DNA from 3 places in the Streptomyces sp. NPDC051322 genome. Region 3 is predicted to be linked to each of the others. Evidence: riboswitches for the same ligand, from Rfam matches in the RefSeq annotation. Region 3 holds a riboswitch; each other region holds the start of a gene.

The links. A riboswitch is a leader RNA that binds a small molecule or an ion and turns the genes downstream of it on or off. The one in region 3 is predicted to bind cyclic di-AMP.
Region 1: another riboswitch for cyclic di-AMP. It lies ahead of AB0436_RS08225 (M23 family metallopeptidase); the one in region 3 lies ahead of AB0436_RS12755 (C40 family peptidase).
Region 2: another riboswitch for cyclic di-AMP. It lies ahead of AB0436_RS07375 (transglycosylase SLT domain-containing protein); the one in region 3 lies ahead of AB0436_RS12755 (C40 family peptidase).

Annotation. Positions count from the first base shown of each region.
Region 1 covers NZ_JBFBAK010000003.1:16,467-22,105, forward strand. Annotated here, with positions in the region: gene AB0436_RS08215 (PrsW family intramembrane metalloprotease) at 1-361, shown strand, start outside; gene AB0436_RS08220 (aldo/keto reductase) at 365-1,309, opposite strand; gene AB0436_RS08225 (M23 family metallopeptidase) at 1,373-2,434, opposite strand; cyclic di-AMP (ydaO/yuaA leader) riboswitch at 2,446-2,587, opposite strand; gene AB0436_RS08230 (PP2C family protein-serine/threonine phosphatase) at 2,801-3,949, opposite strand; gene AB0436_RS08235 (hypothetical protein) at 4,077-4,268, opposite strand; tRNA gene AB0436_RS08240 (tRNA-Met) at 4,355-4,428, opposite strand; gene AB0436_RS08245 (MarR family transcriptional regulator) at 4,474-5,001, opposite strand; gene AB0436_RS08250 (DUF4386 domain-containing protein) at 5,079-5,639, shown strand, end outside.
Region 2 covers NZ_JBFBAK010000002.1:713,854-719,492, reverse strand. Annotated here, with positions in the region: gene AB0436_RS07385 (nuclear transport factor 2 family protein) at 1-151, shown strand, start outside; gene AB0436_RS07380 (L-threonylcarbamoyladenylate synthase) at 161-781, shown strand; gene AB0436_RS07375 (transglycosylase SLT domain-containing protein) at 840-1,625, opposite strand; cyclic di-AMP (ydaO/yuaA leader) riboswitch at 1,630-1,819, opposite strand; partial or broken gene AB0436_RS07370 (FCD domain-containing protein) at 2,325-2,670, opposite strand; gene AB0436_RS07365 (dihydrodipicolinate synthase family protein) at 2,892-3,851, shown strand; gene AB0436_RS07360 (ROK family protein) at 3,848-4,792, shown strand; gene AB0436_RS07355 (putative N-acetylmannosamine-6-phosphate 2-epimerase) at 4,789-5,475, shown strand; gene AB0436_RS07350 (sialate:H+ symport family MFS transporter) at 5,536-5,639, shown strand, end outside.
Region 3 covers NZ_JBFBAK010000004.1:350,838-356,476, reverse strand. Annotated here, with positions in the region: gene AB0436_RS12765 (8-amino-7-oxononanoate synthase) at 1-1,114, shown strand, start outside; gene AB0436_RS12760 (ATP-binding protein) at 1,335-1,766, shown strand; gene AB0436_RS12755 (C40 family peptidase) at 1,795-2,268, opposite strand; cyclic di-AMP (ydaO/yuaA leader) riboswitch at 2,273-2,487, opposite strand; gene AB0436_RS12750 (urease subunit gamma) at 3,017-3,319, shown strand; gene AB0436_RS12745 (urease subunit beta) at 3,336-3,647, shown strand; gene AB0436_RS12740 (urease subunit alpha) at 3,640-5,361, shown strand; gene AB0436_RS12735 (urease accessory UreF family protein) at 5,399-5,639, shown strand, end outside.

The DNA.
Region 1 (5,639 bases), on a different contig from region 3:
GATGGCCCGTGACTTCGCGGCACGCAGCCATGTCGTTCCGTACACCTGTCCGCAGCCGGACGGGCGGACCGGCGGAAGGACGGGGGCGAAGGCGGGTGCGAAGGCAGGCGCCAAAGCCGCGTCCCGGGCGGTACACGAGTACGAGGCCTTCGCGACCACGCTGGCGTTTCTGCGGCACCGGGCCCGCCGGGGCTCGGCGGGCCCGGACTTCGTGGCGCGCGAGCAGGAGCTGCTGCACCATCTGTGGCAGCGCAAGGACATAGCCGGGCCCGCACTGCTCTATGCGGCGCAGGCCACCGGCCGGGTACGGGTGCCACCGCCGCATCTCCACTACGGCGGTTACAACCCGTACCGGCAGTAGCGGTTACGCCGAAGCCGCTGTCAGCGTGGCGAGCTCCGCGTCGGTGAGCCGGAGTTCGGCGACCGCCGTCAGGGCGGGCAGCTGCTCGGGCGTACGCGCCGAGGCGATCGGCGCGGTGACCGTCGGCCGGGCGGCCAGCCAGGCCAGCGCCACGGTCGCCGGCTCGGCCTCGTGTGCCGCTGCCACCTCGTCGAGCGCGGCGAGCACCTTCGACCCCCGCTCGCTCTCCAGATGCTTGGCCGCACCGGCGGCGCGCACGCTGTCCACGTCCGCGCCGGGGCGGTACTTGCCGGTGAGGAAGCCGGAGGCCAGCGCGTAGTACGGCACTGCGGCCAGACCGTGCCGGGCGACGGTGTCCTGCAGCCCGCCCTCGTAGGTGTCGCGGGAGACCAGGTTGTAGTGCGGTTGAAGCGCCACGTACCGGGCGAGCCCCTCGGCCGCGGAGAAGGCGAGAGAGGCTTCGAGCCGCTCAGGGCCGATGTTGGACGCGGCGATGGCCCGCACCTTGCCGTCCTTCACCAGCTGGTCGAGCGCGGTGATGATTTCCTCGACCGGGACGGACGGGTCGTCGAAGTGCGTGTAGTAGAGGTCGATGTGGTCGGTGCGCAGCCTGCGCAGCGACTCCTCGGCGGCCGCCTTGATGGTCCCGGCGGAGAGCCCCTTGTGGGCGGGATGGGCGCCGACCTTGGTGGCGACCACCACCTCGGAGCGGTTTCCGCGGGCGGCCAGCCAGTTGCCGATGACGGTCTCGGACTCGCCGCCCCGGTTGCCCGCCGCCCACGCGGAGTACGAGTCGGCCGTATCGACGAAGTTGCCGCCGGCCGCCGTGTACGCGTCGAGCACCGCGAAGGACTGCGCCTCGTCGGCGCTCCAGCCGAAGACGTTGCCGCCGAGGGCGAGCGGGAAGACATGGAGGTCGGACGCGCCGAGCCTGCGAAGAGAAGTCATAGGGCGGAAAACCCGGCACCGTCCCGCACTATTCCGTGCGCGGTGCCGGGGTTCCGGGAGCCGTCAGGCGTTGATGCCCTTGTTCGCCAGCCAGGTCAGCGGGTCGATCGGGTCGCCGCCGCCGGGGCGGACCTCGAGGTGCAGATGCGGCCCGGTGACATTGCCGGTGGCGCCCACGTTGCCGATGACCTGCCCGGTGGTGACCTTCTGGCCGGCGCTCACGGCGATCGACGACTGGTGGCAGAACCAGAGTTCCGTGCCGTCGTCGAGGGTGATGACCGTGCGATAGCCGTACGATCCCGACCAGCCGGCCGACTTGACCGTGCCGCTGTGCACGGCCTTGATCGGGGTACCGGTCGGAGCGGCGAAGTCGAGGCCGGTGTGGTAGCCGGAGGACCACATGGAGCCGCTGTCACCGAAGTGCGAGGTGAGGGTGTAGGAGGCGACCGGGAGCGAGTAGCTCGCGGCCAGCTTGGCGAGCCGTTCCTTCTCCGCCTTGGCCTTGGCCTCCGCCTCGGCCTTCTTCTTGGCGGCCTTCTCCTTGGCGGCTGCCGCGTCCTGCTGCTTCACCGCCTCAGCGGCGGCCTTGGCGGCCGCTGCCTTCTCCGCCGTCACCGCGGCCTGGTCGTCGACCGCGCCCTGCTGCTGCTCGGCCTGTTGCAGGATCCGGGTCCGGAGTGCTTCGCCCGCGTCCGAACTGCCGGTGCCGGTGGACGCCGAGGTGAGCGCGGCGCCGGTGACACCCGTGTCCGTACCCGTAGCGGACGAGGAGTGGCCGTCGATGTCCGATATCAGCCCACCCACGCCCGGCAGCGACTCGGCGTCCGGCAGCTTGTCCTTGACGGACTGCGGAAGGTCGGGGAGGGAGATCGAGACGGGCGGCTTCGCCTGCGCGCTGGCCATGCCACCCGCGCCGACGGCGGCGATCACGCCGACGCCGAGGACCGTGGAGCTGCGCGCGATGCCGCCGCGCTGCTTGGCCACCCGGTGCTTGCCGCGCAGCGGACGAAGGGACTCCTCGGTGGGATTCCACTCGTCGAACGTGCCGCCGTCCTCACCGCCGAAACCGAGAGCTTCGTCGTTCGGGAAGTAAAGCGTTTCGGGGGCAGAGCTGTTGGACGCCACGGAGGCGCACTCCTTTCCTTCCTTACCGCCTACCGGGTTAGCTGACGGGTTCGGAGCAGGAAGGTCTCCTACGGGCCGTTCCTTGCGGAGCTGCCCGATTCACCCCAATGAGTGGTTCCCCGGTTCCCTTACGGGATTCGGCGCGTGCGCACGGTGTCGCCTCTTGCGACGACTGGGACAACCGCGCTGCGTTATCGAACGTTAATAGACACACGCCCCGGAGCCAAGCCGTTCCAACTGATCGTTAACGATTTCGGCCCGGACCAAGCGGGGCACAAGGGGGTGGAACCGGGCGAGTTGACGCGCGCTCAGGAAACCTGCATTTCTTGACCGTGCATCAAATGTTATGCAGAGCGATGCACCCGGTCACGCATCGCGACGGCTGCCCCGCACGATCTCCACCGTCCTGCGCCGCGGGGGCTGATCGTCCGTCGGCCGGGCCACCGCGAGCAACGCCATGTCGTCCGTCGAGTGGCCTCCGGTATGCCGTCGCACATCGTCGGACAGCGCCGTGAGCAGCTCGTCGGGGCCCGGGAAGATCCGCCCGCGCAGCCGTTCCTTCGGATCGTAGAAGACCCCTGCCGCGTTCCGCGCCTCGGAGAGCCCGTCGGTGTAGAGCAGCAGCGTGGCCCCCGGCGGGAACGGCAACTCGTCGGCACGATCCGGCCAGGAGGCCACATCCGCCATCCCCAGCGGCAGTGCGGCATCGGTCGGCGTGACGGCGTCGAGCCCCCCGTCGGCGTACAGCAGGAGGGGTTCGGGATGACCGCGGTTCACCACCCGGATCCGGTCCCGGCCACCGCGTGGTACCTCGGCGAGCGCGGCGGTGGTGAAGCCCTCGATGGCGTCGAGGCCCTCCCGCCGGGTGCCCTCCCTGGTCAGCGCGCGCTCCAGACGCTGGGCCACCCCTTCCAGACTTCTCTCCTGCTCGGCGGCTTCCCGGAAAGCTCCGATCACCACCGCCACGGCCTCCACCGCGCCGAGCCCCTTGCCCCGCACATCACCCACGATGAGCCGGACCCCGTACGGCGTGTCCTGCACTGCGAAGAGGTCCCCGCCGATGAAGGTGCCGGCCTGCGCCGCCTCGTACCGCGCCGCGACGTGCAGGCCGCCGATCCGCTCGAGGGGCACCGGCAGCACCGCGCGCTGCGCCGTCTCGGCGATGACCCGGGCCGACGCGAGCTGCTCGCCGCTACGGCGCACCACCCGGTTGATGATCAGCGCGAGCACCGCCACGGTGATCACCGTGAGCAGCTCGGTGACGGCACTGGCATGGGCGCTGGTGCCGTTGTAGGCGTGCAGTCCCGCCATGGCCACGGTGGCGGCCACCCCGGTCAGCAGCGTGGCTCTGAGCGAGAAGAACGGGGCGGCGATCAGCGGTGCCGCGGAGAAGAACGGCACCGGGGTGAAGGGGTCCGGGGTCGCCAGATCGAACCCGATCCCACCGACCAGCAGCACCGGCGGCAGCGCCAGGAGGAAACGGCGTGCCGTGCCGCGCTGTTCTCGCTGCCCCACCAGTGGTCTCCTGCCCGGTCCGTACCCGGCTGCGGACAGTACCGCGCCCCACTCAGGCTGTCCGCAACCACGCCGACCGGCGATTCGACGTCGGCCAACCGGGCGAACCGCTGAGCCCTGGCCGGTTTCAGAAGTCCCACGCCGGCGTATGAACCACGGCGAGCAGCGAAACGACCCGGAGCCGCCGTCCCCGCAGCACCCCGAGTCCGGTGAGCTCGTCGAGCCGCTCGAGCCCCACCCGCGCCCACATCAGGCCGACCAGGGCCGACGGCAAGACCTCCAGCAGCAGTACGGTCAGCGCGACCCGCAGAACGAACACGTCAGCCCCCTGATACGTGCCGGCGCTCCCCGCCGGAGCAACGCTCGAAGGCCCGGCACATGACGTGCCGGGCCTTCGTTCACAAGTAGCGGGGACAGGATTTGAACCTGCGACCTCTGGGTTATGAGCCCAGCGAGCTACCGAGCTGCTCCACCCCGCGTCGGTAAACCCAACTGTACGGCATCCGCAGCTATGCTCCTCACCATTAACGGCCGGACCGGCCGGCCGTTCCTCCACGGCCGCCGCCCGCGCGCACCTGCCCGTATCCGGGGTGCACGCCGGGGGAGAGTCCCTGCTGCTCGGCCAGCCGGCCGAGCAGCACGCCCAGTTGCCGGTGCTCGTCCACCGAGAGCGCCGCACAGATCTGCTGCTCGTGCGCGGCGCCGGCCTTCCGCAGCCGGGACAGCAGCGCGACACCCTCGTCGGCCAGGAAGAGCGCGTACTGCCGCCGGTCGGCGGTATTGCGCCTGCGCTCGATGAGTCCACGCGCCTCGAGTTCGTCGGCGAACGCCACGAACCGGCTGGGCGGCATGCCCAGCACGTCTGCCAGTTCGCGCTGGCTGCGGCCCGGCATCCCCGCCAGCAGGCGCAGGAGTCCCGCCTGGGCAGGGGTGAGATCCAGTTCCGCGATGCGCTCGGCGAACCGGTCCGCCGCGTGTGCCCCGAGCTGAGCCAGCAAGAAGGCGACCCCCTGAGGGGGCCGTGCCCCCGGTGCTTCCGCATCCCGTTCCATGGCGAAATAGTATCAGCTTGACAATCGTTTCGAGTTGTAATCATTCTATGAGGGTGACGAATATCGAGGAGGCAACCATGACCACCGCATCCGCCGAGCCCCCACCCCGGCGAGCAGAGTCCCCGAGCCGTCGCCCGCAAGGAGGCCCACCCCTGCTGGCCCCTGTGCTGGCCTTCGCCGTCCTGACCGTCGCCTACGTGATCGTCAACCGCTCCACCCCGCACCTGGACGCGACCGGCGCCGATGTCCTGCGTTATGCCTCGGCCCATCGCACGACCGTGAAGGCCGGATCACTGCTGCTCTTCGCTTCCTCGGTGCCCCTGGCGCTGACCGCCGCGATCCTCTACCGGCGGCTCCGCGCCCTGGGGATCACCGCTCCCGGCTCCGCGATCACCCTGGTCGGCGGAGTGCTGGCATCGAGTGCGCTCGCGCTGAGCGGCATGTTCGGCTGGGCCGGCGGCCGGCTGTCGTCCGACGGCGGGCCCGCGCTCGCCAGGGTCCTGGCCGACCTCTCGTTCCTGGCAGGCGGCCCCGCGTACGCCACGACCTTCGCCCTGCTCATGGCGGGCATCTCGGTCACCGGCCTGCTGGCCGGCCTGCTGCCACGGGCGCTGGCCTGGCCCGGACTGGCACTCGCC
Region 2 (5,639 bases), on a different contig from region 3:
CGGTCGCAGCCGGCTCCTCATCACCGCGATAGGCGACACGATCGCCTACCTCAAGGTCCGGGCCGACGTGTCGGCAGACGACGCTCCCGCGAGCAGGCCCGGGCTCGGAGCGGGCACGTCTTCATCCGGGCGAGGCCGCAACGGGCCTTAGACTCGGCGGATGGCGAAGTATTTCGACGTGCACCCCGACAATCCTCAGCGGCGCACCATCAGCACGGTGGCCGACAGCATCCGATCCGGTGCGCTCGTCGCGTATCCGACGGACTCCTGCTACGCACTGGGATGCCAGCTGGGCAGTCGTGACGGCATCAGCCGGATCCGGTCGATCCGGAACCTCGACGACCGTCACCACTTCACACTGGTGTGCCAGAATTTTGCGCAACTGGGTCAGTTCGTGCATGTCGACAACGACGTGTTCCGCGCGATCAAGGCAGCGACACCCGGCAGTTACACCTTCATCCTGCCCGCGACGAGGGAGGTGCCGCGCCAGTTGCTGCACCCCAAGAAGAAGACGGTGGGTGTCCGGATCCCGGACCACCCGGTCGCTCAGGCCCTGGTCGCCGAGCTCGGCGAACCGCTGCTCTCCAGCACCCTCCTGCTGCCCGACGAGGAGGAGCCGCTGACCCAGGGCTGGGAGATCAAGGAACGGCTCGACCACGTGGTGGATGCCGTGATCGACTCGGGCGACTGCGGCACCGAGCCGACCACGGTCATCGACTTCTCCGGCGGCGAGCTGGAGATCGTACGCCGGGGGGCGGGCGACACCGACCGGTTCGAGTAACCGGGCCGGTGCCCTCCCGCACCATCGTCCGCTTGCCGCCCGATGGGTGACGGTCCCGTCAGTACGGGCCGTTCACGTTGTCGATCGAGCCGTACATCGCGGCAGCGTAGTTGCACGCGGCGGTGATATTGGCGACCGGGTCGTAGATGTCCATCGACGTGCCCGCCACGTGGTAGGTCTGGAAGGTGGGAGCGATGACCTGCAGCAACCCCTTGGATGGGGTTCCGGCGGCCGCGTTGGAGTCGTAGTTGTTGATCGCCTGCGGGTTGCCCGAGGACTCGCGCATGATGTTGCGGTAAATCCCGTCGTAGGTGCCGGGAATACCCTTCGCGGCCATGACGTCCAGCGACTCCTTGATCCAGCCGTCCAGGTTGTCGGAATACGTCTTGGCGGACGCGGGGACGGCGCCGGTGCTCGCACCGCTCTGCGCTGACTTACTGGCGGTGGTCGACGCGGTTCCCTGGGAGTCGTCCGTGGACTTCGACTTCTCGGCCTTCGCGCCGAGCGTCAGCGTGAGACCGGGCTGGATCAGCGACGGGTCCTCGCCGATGGCCTGCCGGTTGTCCCGGTAGAGCTTCTTCCACCCGCCGCTCAGGTCATGGGCACGTGCGATCTTGAAGAGCGAGTCGCCGGCCACCACGGAGTAGGTCTCGGGGGTGTCCTTGTGGGCAGCGGTAGTCGCCGGCGCCGAATCGGCGGGGGCGTGGTGAGCGACCGGCGCCGCTTCCGCAGTGGTAGCCGCCACCAGGGGGAGTGCGAGCGCGGCGCCGCCGGTGCCCACGGCGACGAGACGCCGGGCAAGCGGGGTGCTCTTCGGACGACGGTGCTTGGCCTTTGCAGCCATGACGAATTCCTCTCCGTCGCCTACGGGGTGAGCTGTCGGGTTCGGGCTGGAGAAGCCCGGCCGCACGAATGCGACTTCACCCCGAGCCGATCTCGTACTGCGATCGGCGAACTTACCTGGGTCCCCCGCTCCTGCCGTGCGTGAGTGGGTGAGTGCGGTTTCCGGACAGTGGCAGGATTCGGCGTTCCGTCCGGGGTGACGAGAACGTAAGCGAGAACGTCGGGATGAAACAAGTCCGGAAATGACGTCGACATCTCGTTTGCGAATTCGACCATGGAAATATGCAGCCGCTCCCGCGCTGCTGTCGAACTCAACTTTCTTTCCTGGCAGGCGAAGTGAGCAAGGGAGCCGGTGCTGCGGCGCACTCCCGGGCGTGACTCACTTCACAGACAGGGCAAGATCCGGCCCCTCAAGCGCGTGCAGAGAATGACAAATTGATGCATTGCACCGCATGAGGACTTATAGAATGAGACAGTCAAATCGCCCATTTCGGCCGCGAATGCCGTTCACCTGCGCGCACCGGAAGGAGACTGTCCGCCGACAATTGATCGCTTCCCTTTGCGACTGAACACGTCGCCCGGATCAGCCGACTGTGAGTCAAGAGCCCTTTTGTGATCGGTCATTTGTCGCGAGGAATTCCGTCGGCCGGTTCAACACTTCGGCGTGGGTGGTTAATTCAGCTCAGCACACCGATGGCGGCTACCTGCAGGGCCGGCCGGAGACGGATCCCGGCGGCAGCCGGTCTCTGATTCCATCGAATGCGTCCGCATCGCGGAGGCCGCGCGAGGCCCATCGGCAGCGGCGATGGCGTCGACGATCTCCCGGTGATGGGCGAGGGTCGTGGCCGGGTCTTGGTGGGCATCGCCGACGTCGTCACGCACCTGGTCCAAGGCAGCCCAGAAGGGGTCGAGTACCTCGCTGAGGAGGAGGGCGCGCGTTCCATGGCTGATACGAGTGCGCGCGCCCGGAGGCCCTCGGCCGGCACCGACGCCGCAACGCCGTCGATCAGACCGGTTTCCAACGCCTCACGTACATACAAGAGTTCATACGCCAAGAAGGTGCCCGGGGAGCCCGGGGAGAGCCCGCAATCCGGGATCAGCTACCGGATGCGGGACCGGTGACTCTTGACGTTTCCTGCCGGCCGGGGACTACTCTAGCGCCAGACATAGGACATCAGACGTCCCATGTCGCACACAGCCACCACGATCGTGCGCGTTTCCGCGACCGACGACGCTTCCGCGCCCAGCAGCACCAGGAGTAGTACCCATGCCTCTGACCGCCCCCCTTCGCGGGGTCGTCCCGCCCGTCTGCACCCCGCTCGATGCCACCGGCGAGGTCGACACACAGTCGCTCTCCCGACTGGTCGAGCACCTCGTCGGCGGAGGCGTGCACGGCCTGTTCGCGCTGGGGTCGACGAGCGAGGTCGCCTATCTCACCGACGCGCAGCGCAGCACCGTCCTGGAGACCGTGGTGCGCACGGCAGCCGGCCGGGTGCCGGTGCTCGCCGGCGTCATCGACGCCACGACACCGCGGGTGAGCGACCATGCTCGCGTCGCGGCCGGGCTCGGCGCGGACGCGATCGTGGCCACCGCGCCCTTCTACACGCGCACCCACCCCGCCGAGATCGCCCGGCACTTCCGCCGTATCCGGGAGAACATCGACCTGCCGCTGTTCGCGTACGACCTTCCCGTGTCCGTGCACAGCAAGCTCTCCACGTCCCTCATACGCGAACTCGCCGAGGACGGCACGCTGGCCGGTCTCAAGGACAGCAGCGGCGACGAGGGCGGGCTGCGTCGCCTGATCGTCGAACTCGGTGGCCGCGGCGGGCGCGAGGAAGGCCCGGCGCCCCGCTTCAGCGTTCTCACCGGTTCCGAACTCACCGTGGACGCAGCCCTGCTGGCGGGCGCCGACGGCGTCGTTCCCGGCATCGGCAACGTGGACCCCGCGGCCTACGTCCGCTTGTACGAGGCTGCGCTGGCCGGCGACTGGACCCGGGCCGCCGAGGAGCAGGAACGCCTGGTCGAACTCTTCGGCATCGTCGATGTCGGCCCCGACGCGGAGATGGGACGCAGTTCCTCGGCGCTCGGTTCCTTCAAGGGAGCTCTGCGGCTGCTCGGCGTCATCGACTGCGGTGACACGGCGTTCCCGCAGATCCAGCTCAGTGCCGCATCGCTCGCGCTCGTCGGCCGACGGCTGCACGCAGCCGGACTGATGCCGGCCCGATGAACAGCGTCCTCGGCTCCGTGGCGGGGCCCGTGATCGGACTCGATCTGGGCGGTACGAAGATCGCTGCCGCCCTGGTCGGAACGGACGGGAGCGTCCTCGCCCGGTACAGCCGGCCGACTCCGTCCAGCGCGGGCGCCGATGCCGTGCTCGACGCGCTGTGCGCCGCCGCCCGGGCCGTCGACCGCGGCGCGACCGCGATCGGTGTGGCGGCAGCCGGAGTCGTCGACGCGCGTTCCGGCACTGTCACCAGTGCGACGGACTCGATCCGCGGGTGGGCGGGTACCGCGCTCGGACCCGGCCTCGCCGACCGCACGGGTCTGCCGGTCGCCTGTGACAACGACGTCCGCGCCACAGCGGGGCCCGAACTGGCAGCCATCGGCGGCGACAGCGCCTCCCTGCTGTTCGCCGCCATCGGCACGGGGGTCGGCGGCGCCCTCGCCTGTGACGGGCGCATGCTGCACGGCGCAGCCGGCATCGCCGGGCATCTGGGCCACCTGCCGAGCCCGGAGGCCGCCGGTCTCGACTGCACCTGCGGGGGCGCCGGGCACCTCGAGGCCATCGCGTCGGGGCCAGGCATCACCCGCCTGTACCGGCGCCTCGGCGGACGGCCCGTCGACCGGTTGCAGACCGTCGCGGAGCGGGCCGGCGAAGGCGACCGAAACGCTGACCATGCCATCGCCACCGGAGCGCGGGCCGCAGGCCGCGCGCTCGGTGGGCTCGCCAACGCCCTTGGCCCCGACCGGGTTGTCATCGGCGGCGGTGTACCGCAGATCGGCCCCCGCTACTGGGAAGCGCTGAGCGACGCCTTCATGGGCGAGCTGATGCCACCGCTGCGTCATCTGTGCCCCTCGCCGCCACGTCATGGCCCCGACGCCGCCGTGCTCGGCGCCGCCGCCCTCACCACCGCTGTGTTCCTCCACCGACCGGGAAGTCACCCATGAGCAGTCCGTCCCCAACACTCGCCCGCACGCTCGAAGGCCGGCTGATCGTGTCCTGTCAGGCCCCGCCAGGTGACCCCATGCGGGAGACCGCCACGCTCGCCCGGCTCGCGCAGGCCGCGGAGGCGGGCGGGGCAGCGGCGATCCGTGCCAACGAACCCGAGGTGGTGGCCGCGGTGCGGGCGTCCGTGGATCTTCCGCTGATCGGGCTCTGGAAGGACGGCGATACGGGCGTGTACATCACCCCCACCGTCCGCCACGCCCTGGCGGTCGCCGAAGCGGGAGCCGACGTGGTGGCCGCCGACGCCACGGACCGCCCACGCCCCGACGGCAGCACGTTCGCCCAGCTCGTCGAGGCGGTTCACGCTGCGGGCGCCCTGGTGATGGCCGACGTGTCGACCCTGGCCGAGGGCATTGCCGCCGCGGCCCAGGGTGCCGACCTGGTGTCGACCACTCTGTCCGGATATGTCACTGGATCTCCGCAGCAGGACGGCCCGGATCTGGATCTGGTCGCCGCGCTCGCCGATGCGGTGGACGTGCCTGTGGTCGCCGAGGGCCGCATCCGTACTCCGCAGGAGGCGACCAAAGCCCTCGCTCGGGGCGCCCACAGTGTCGTCGTCGGCACAGCTATCACCGCTCCCACCGCCTTGACCAGCAAGTTCGTCTCAGAGCTGGCCCAGCGATAACGCATCCCCGCCTGCAGACATCGCCTCATCGTCGAGTCCGTCCGGCATTCTGGAGACACTGTGCACAACAAAGCTCAAGCTCAGCTCCGCTGGTACCACGAGATCTCCCGCCCCCGGTGGAAGTCGTTCTTCGCCGCCTGGATCGGTTATGTCCTCGACGGCTT
Region 3 (5,639 bases):
TACCGCGGCATCCCTGCGGGCCCGGGCCGGCCTCGTCCGCACGCTGCGGCCACGCCCGGCCGCTTCGGATCTGCTGGATCTGGCGAGCAACGACTACCTGGGGCTGGCCCGTAGAAGGGAGATCACCGAAGCGGCCTCGGCAGCGGTCCGCCGCTGGGGTGCCGGTGCCACCGGGTCACGGCTGGTGACCGGCTCGACGGAACTGCACGCCGAACTGGAACGGGACCTCGCCGATTTCTGTGGCTTCGAGGCTGCGCTGGTCTTCTCCTCCGGATACGCCGCCAATCTGGCGGCCCTCACCGCGCTGACCGACCGGGGTTCGCTCATCGTCTCGGATGCGGGCAACCACGCCTCGATCGTCGACGGATGCAGGCTGTCCCGGGCGGCAACCGAAGTCGTTCCGCACGCCGATCCGGAGGCGGCCGCCAAGGCGCTCGGCGCACACCGGGGCCGCGCCCTCGTCGTCACCGACTCGGTCTTCTCGGTCGACGGTGACGCGGCGCCACTCGCGGACCTGGCCGCCGTGTGCCGCGGTCACGGTGCCGCCCTGGCCGTGGACGATGCCCACGGTCTCGGGGTGCTCGGCGAAGGCGGCCGGGGAGCGCTGCACGGCGCGGGGCTGGCCGGCGCGGACGACGTGGTCGCCACGGTCACCCTCTCGAAGTCCCTGGGCAGTCAGGGCGGTGCGGTGCTGGGCCCCGCCCGGGTCATCGACCACTTGGTCAACGCGGCCCGCACTTTCATCTTCGACACCGGCCTGGCCCCGGCCGCGGCGGGCGCGGCCCTGGCGGCCCTGCGGCTGCTGCGTGCGGAACCCGCCCTCGGCGGGCAGGCCCGTACGGTGGCGAGCACACTGCACCACCGTCTCACCGAGGCCGGGCTGAGCGCCGTACGCCCGCAGGCTGCCGTGGTGTCCGTACGCGCGCCGTCGCCCGCGGCGGCGGTGCGCTGGGCCGCCGACTGCCGGGAAGCGGGACTCGCGGTCGGCTGCTTCCGGCCGCCTTCGGTGCCGGACGGCATCTCCCGGTTGCGTCTCACCGCGCGTGCCGACCTGACGGAGGCGCAGGTCGCCCGGGCCGTACGGACGTTGCTGCGAACCGCGCCCGCCGGCTGACCCGAGACGGAGAACGGCCGTTCACCTGCTCGCCGTCCAAATACGTTCTCCCGTAGCAGAGTTCATCACTTTGAGCGACTGATACAGGCCCATCTTTGTGGATCGCCGATGATGCGGTCACTATGAGTGTCACGCTGGCGCGAAGGGCAATCCGAGGCCGTCCTCGAAGTGCATCCGCAACGGGTCGGAGCCGGCACCGGTGGGAAAGGGACAGGCCGTCATGGCAGACCACCAGGAAGCAAAAGTCACCCTGCCGAGCGAACCTGCCTCGGTTCCGGCGGCCAGGTCCTATGTGGCCCGGGTGCTCACCGACTGGGGCCTGCCGGCCGATACGGACGCGGCGGACGCGATCCGGCTGATCGTCTCCGAGCTGGCGACCAACGCCGTGCAGCACACCTTCGGCCAGTCACCGACCTTCACCGTGGACATCGTGCTCGAGCGGGACGAACTGCTGCGCATCGGTGTCACGGACAGTCACCCACGCTGGCCCCAGCGGCTGCCCGCAGCGGTCCAGCAGGACAACGGCCGGGGCATGGTGATCATCCGATGGCTGGCCGCCGAGAGCGGCGGCCGGCTGTCGGTCACCCCCACCCGGGAAGGCGGCAAGACGGTGTGGATCGCCCTGCCCTGGACGGCTGCCGACCGGACCTGAGCCTGCGGCAGCCGCGCCCGCCGCTTGTTCAGTTCACGCGCCCGTACCAGACGTTCTTGGTCCAGATCCGCTCCAGCCTGACCACGGAACCGGTTTTCGGCGAATGCCAGATCTTGCCGCTTCCCGCGTACAGGCCGACATGGAAGACGTTCCGCCCGTAGTGGAAGAACACCAGGTCCCCGCGTCTGCGGTGGGAAGCAGCGATATGGCGCACCTTGTTGTACTGCGCCTGGGCGGTGCGTGGCAGCTTCTTGCCTGCCTTCTTGAACGAATAGAAGGTCAGCCCGGAGCAGTCGAACCGGGAGGGACCGGCTGCGCCCCACTGATAGGGCGATCCCTTTTTGGATGCCGCGATCTGCACCGCTCTTGCGGCGTGTGTCGCGGCTTGGGCCTCGGGTGTGGCGCCGGGCGCCAGCGAGGTCCCCGCTACTGCGGCGAGTGTGAGGGCCGAAGCGGTTCCGGCCCGGGTGAGCAGAGACGGGATGTGAATCTGCGCAGTCATGCGCAACCCTTCGTCAAACCGCCTGAGAAGGTTGACCTGTCGGGTTCGGGCCGGCGAAGTTGCCCGGCCGCCGGGCGGGTGGCCGACTGATCGGTCGGCCCTCCTTGCAGCGGCTTCACCCCAAGGGGCGACACGTCTGTCGCCCCGGACTGCTTGGGTCCTCCACTCCTGCCGATCCACTCGTGTCGACCAGACGTCCGGGTACGGCGGCAGGACTCGGCGTCCGCCCGGACCGCCCCGCCGTGGTGGCGGGGGCTTGTCGTCCCAGGGATCTTCACTCACCGCGCGCCGGATTTCTGCCTGACACTGCCGGTTCGCCGGTCCGCTCACCCCTGGCCCATCCGAGTGGGCGGGGTTCCGGAACCACCGACCGGCCGGCGGGTGCGGGTCCCTCACCAGGTGTGCAGCCGCGCTCTGCGGTGAGTGCTCGGGCGTGCCGTGCAAATCGGGGCGAGCCGTCGGGCCCTGCCTGTCTAAGTCTTCCGGGCGACGCCCATCGGGGTAGGGGTGGCATCCGAAAGGATGGCAGGAGACGGCGTGTCGCGGGGTGACCCTGCGCGGTCCGTTGAATGCATACCGCAAGCAATGATCATGGCCCAGCAAAAGGCCGGTTAACGTGCCGGAAAAACTTCCGCCGTAATGTGCAATGCCTGGTGGCCGGGGGTTTCGCACCGTGTCAACAAAATGTTGAAGTCGAGTGGTCCGCGGTGCCCGACCGGGGCCGGGACGAAGACGGTGAGGCGGAAGCGTGCAACTGACACCCCATGAGCAGGAACGACTGCTCATCCATGTGGCGGCGGACGTGGCGGAGAAGCGCAGGGCGCGGGGCCTGCGACTGAACCACCCCGAGTCGGTGGCGCTGATCACCTCGCACATCCTGGAAGGTGCCCGGGACGGCCGTACGGTGGCCGAGCTGATGGCGTCGGGGCGCACGGTGCTCGCCAGGGCGGACGTCATGGACGGCATCCCCGAGATGCTCCGCGAGGTTCAGGTCGAGGCGACCTTCCCGGACGGTACCAAGCTCGTCACCGTGCACGAGCCGATCGTCTGACCGGGGAGTGGCACCGATGATCCCCGGAGAGATTCTGTACGCCGAAGACCCGCTGACCCTCAACGAGGGCCGCCGGGCCACCCGTCTCACCGTTCTCAACATCGCCGACCGCCCTGTGCAGGTCGGCTCCCACTATCACTTCGCGGAGGCCAATCCGGCTCTGCGCTTCGACCGTGCCGCGGCGCAAGGCCGTCGGCTGAACATCGCCGCAGGAACCGCGGTGCGCTTCGAGCCCGGCATCCCCGTCGACATCGAACTGGTTGCCATCGCCGGGCTGCGCATCGTCCCGGGACTGCGGGGAGAGACCGCAGGAGCCCTCGATGGCTGAACTCACCCGCGCCGTGTACGGCGACCTCTTCGGCCCCACCGCCGGGGACCGGATCCGCCTCGCAGACACCGAGCTTCTCGTCGAGATCGAGGAGGACCGCTGCGGGGGCCCCGGCCGGTCCGGCGACGAAGCGGTGTTCGGCGGCGGAAAGGTGATCCGCGAGTCGATGGGCCAGTCCCGCGCCACGCGCGCGCAGGGCGCCCCGGACACCGTCATCACCGGCGCTGTGATCCTCGACCACTGGGGCATCGTCAAGGCGGACATCGGCATCCGGGCGGGACGTATCACCGGGATCGGCAAGGCCGGTAATCCCGACACGATGGACGGAGTCCACCCCGACCTGGTCATCGGCCCGGAAACCGAAGTCATCGCAGGCAACGGCAAGATCCTCACGGCCGGCACCATCGACACCCACGTGCACTTCATCACCCCCACGCTCATCGACCAGGCGCTGTCGTCCGGGGTCACCACCCTCGTCGGTGGCGGAACCGGCCCGGCGGAGGGCAGCAAGGCCACCACCGTGACGCCCGGTCCCTGGCACCTCGCCCGGATGTTCGATGCGTTGGAGGCGTACCCGGTGAACATCGGGCTGCTCGGCAAGGGCAGCACCATGTCCCACGAGGCGATGCACTCCCAACTGCGCGGCGGCGCTCTGGGATTCAAGATCCACGAGGACTGGGGCGCCACCCCGGCCGTCATCGACGCCTGCCTGGGTGTCTGCGAGGAAACCGGCGCCCAGCTCGCCATCCACACGGACACGCTGAATGAGGCGGGCTTCGTCGGCGACACCCTGGCGGCCATCGCCGGGCGTTCCATTCACGCCTACCACAGTGAGGGCGCGGGAGGCGGACACGCTCCCGACATCATCACCGTCGTCTCCGAACCCAACGTCCTGCCCAGCTCCACCAACCCGACCCGGCCGTACACCGTCAACACCATCGAGGAACACCTCGACATGCTGATGGTCTGCCACCACCTCAACCCAGCTGTTCCCGAGGACCTGGCCTTCGCGGAGTCCCGGATCAGGCCGTCCACCATCTCGGCCGAGGACATCCTGCACGATCTGGGTGCCATCTCGATCATCTCCTCGGACGCCCAGGCGATGGGCCGCATCGGAGAAGTGACGCTCCGTACCTGGCAGACCGCCCACGTAATGAAGAAGCGCAGAGGCGCCCTGCCGGGCGACGGCCGCGCCGACAACCATCGTGCACGTCGCTATGTCGCCAAATACACCATCAACCCCGCCGTGGCGCAGGGCCTGGACCGGGAGATCGGCTCGGTGGAGAGCGGCAAGCTCGCCGATCTCGTCCTCTGGGACCCGGCGTTCTTCGGCGTCAAACCCCAACTGGTGCTCAAGGGCGGACAGATCGCCTACGCCCAGATGGGAGACGCCAATGCCTCCATCCCCACCCCGCAACCGGTCCTGCCCAGGCCGATGTTCGGAGCGACCGGGCGGGCCCCGGCGGCGAATTCGGTCAACTTCGTCACGCAGGCCGCCCTCGACGACGGTCTGGCCGAACGCCGAGGCCCCGGCAAGGAATTCGTCGCCATCGGCAGCACCCGCGCCGTCGGGAAGGCGGACATGCGGGAGAACGACGCGCTGCCCCGCGTCGAGGTCGACGCCGACACCTTCACCGTGACCATCGACGGCGAGCCCGTCGAGCCGGCATCGGCAGCCGAACTGCCCATGGCGCAGCGATACTTCCTTTTCTGATGGCCGATTCATGAGTGATTCAGGAGAGAGGCCTCCGATGGGCCGATCGGCGCTGCTGATACTGGCCGACGGCCGGTTCCCCGCCGGCGGTCACGCCCACTCCGGCGGCGCCGAACAGGCCGTGGTGGCGGGGCGGATCCGCGACGCCCGCGATCTGGCGGACTTCTGCCTCGGCCGACTGCACACCACCGGACTCACCTCCGCGGCGCTCGCCGCCACAGCCGCGCTGGGAGCCGATCTGCGGGTACTCGACGAGGCCGCCGACGCCCGGACACCCT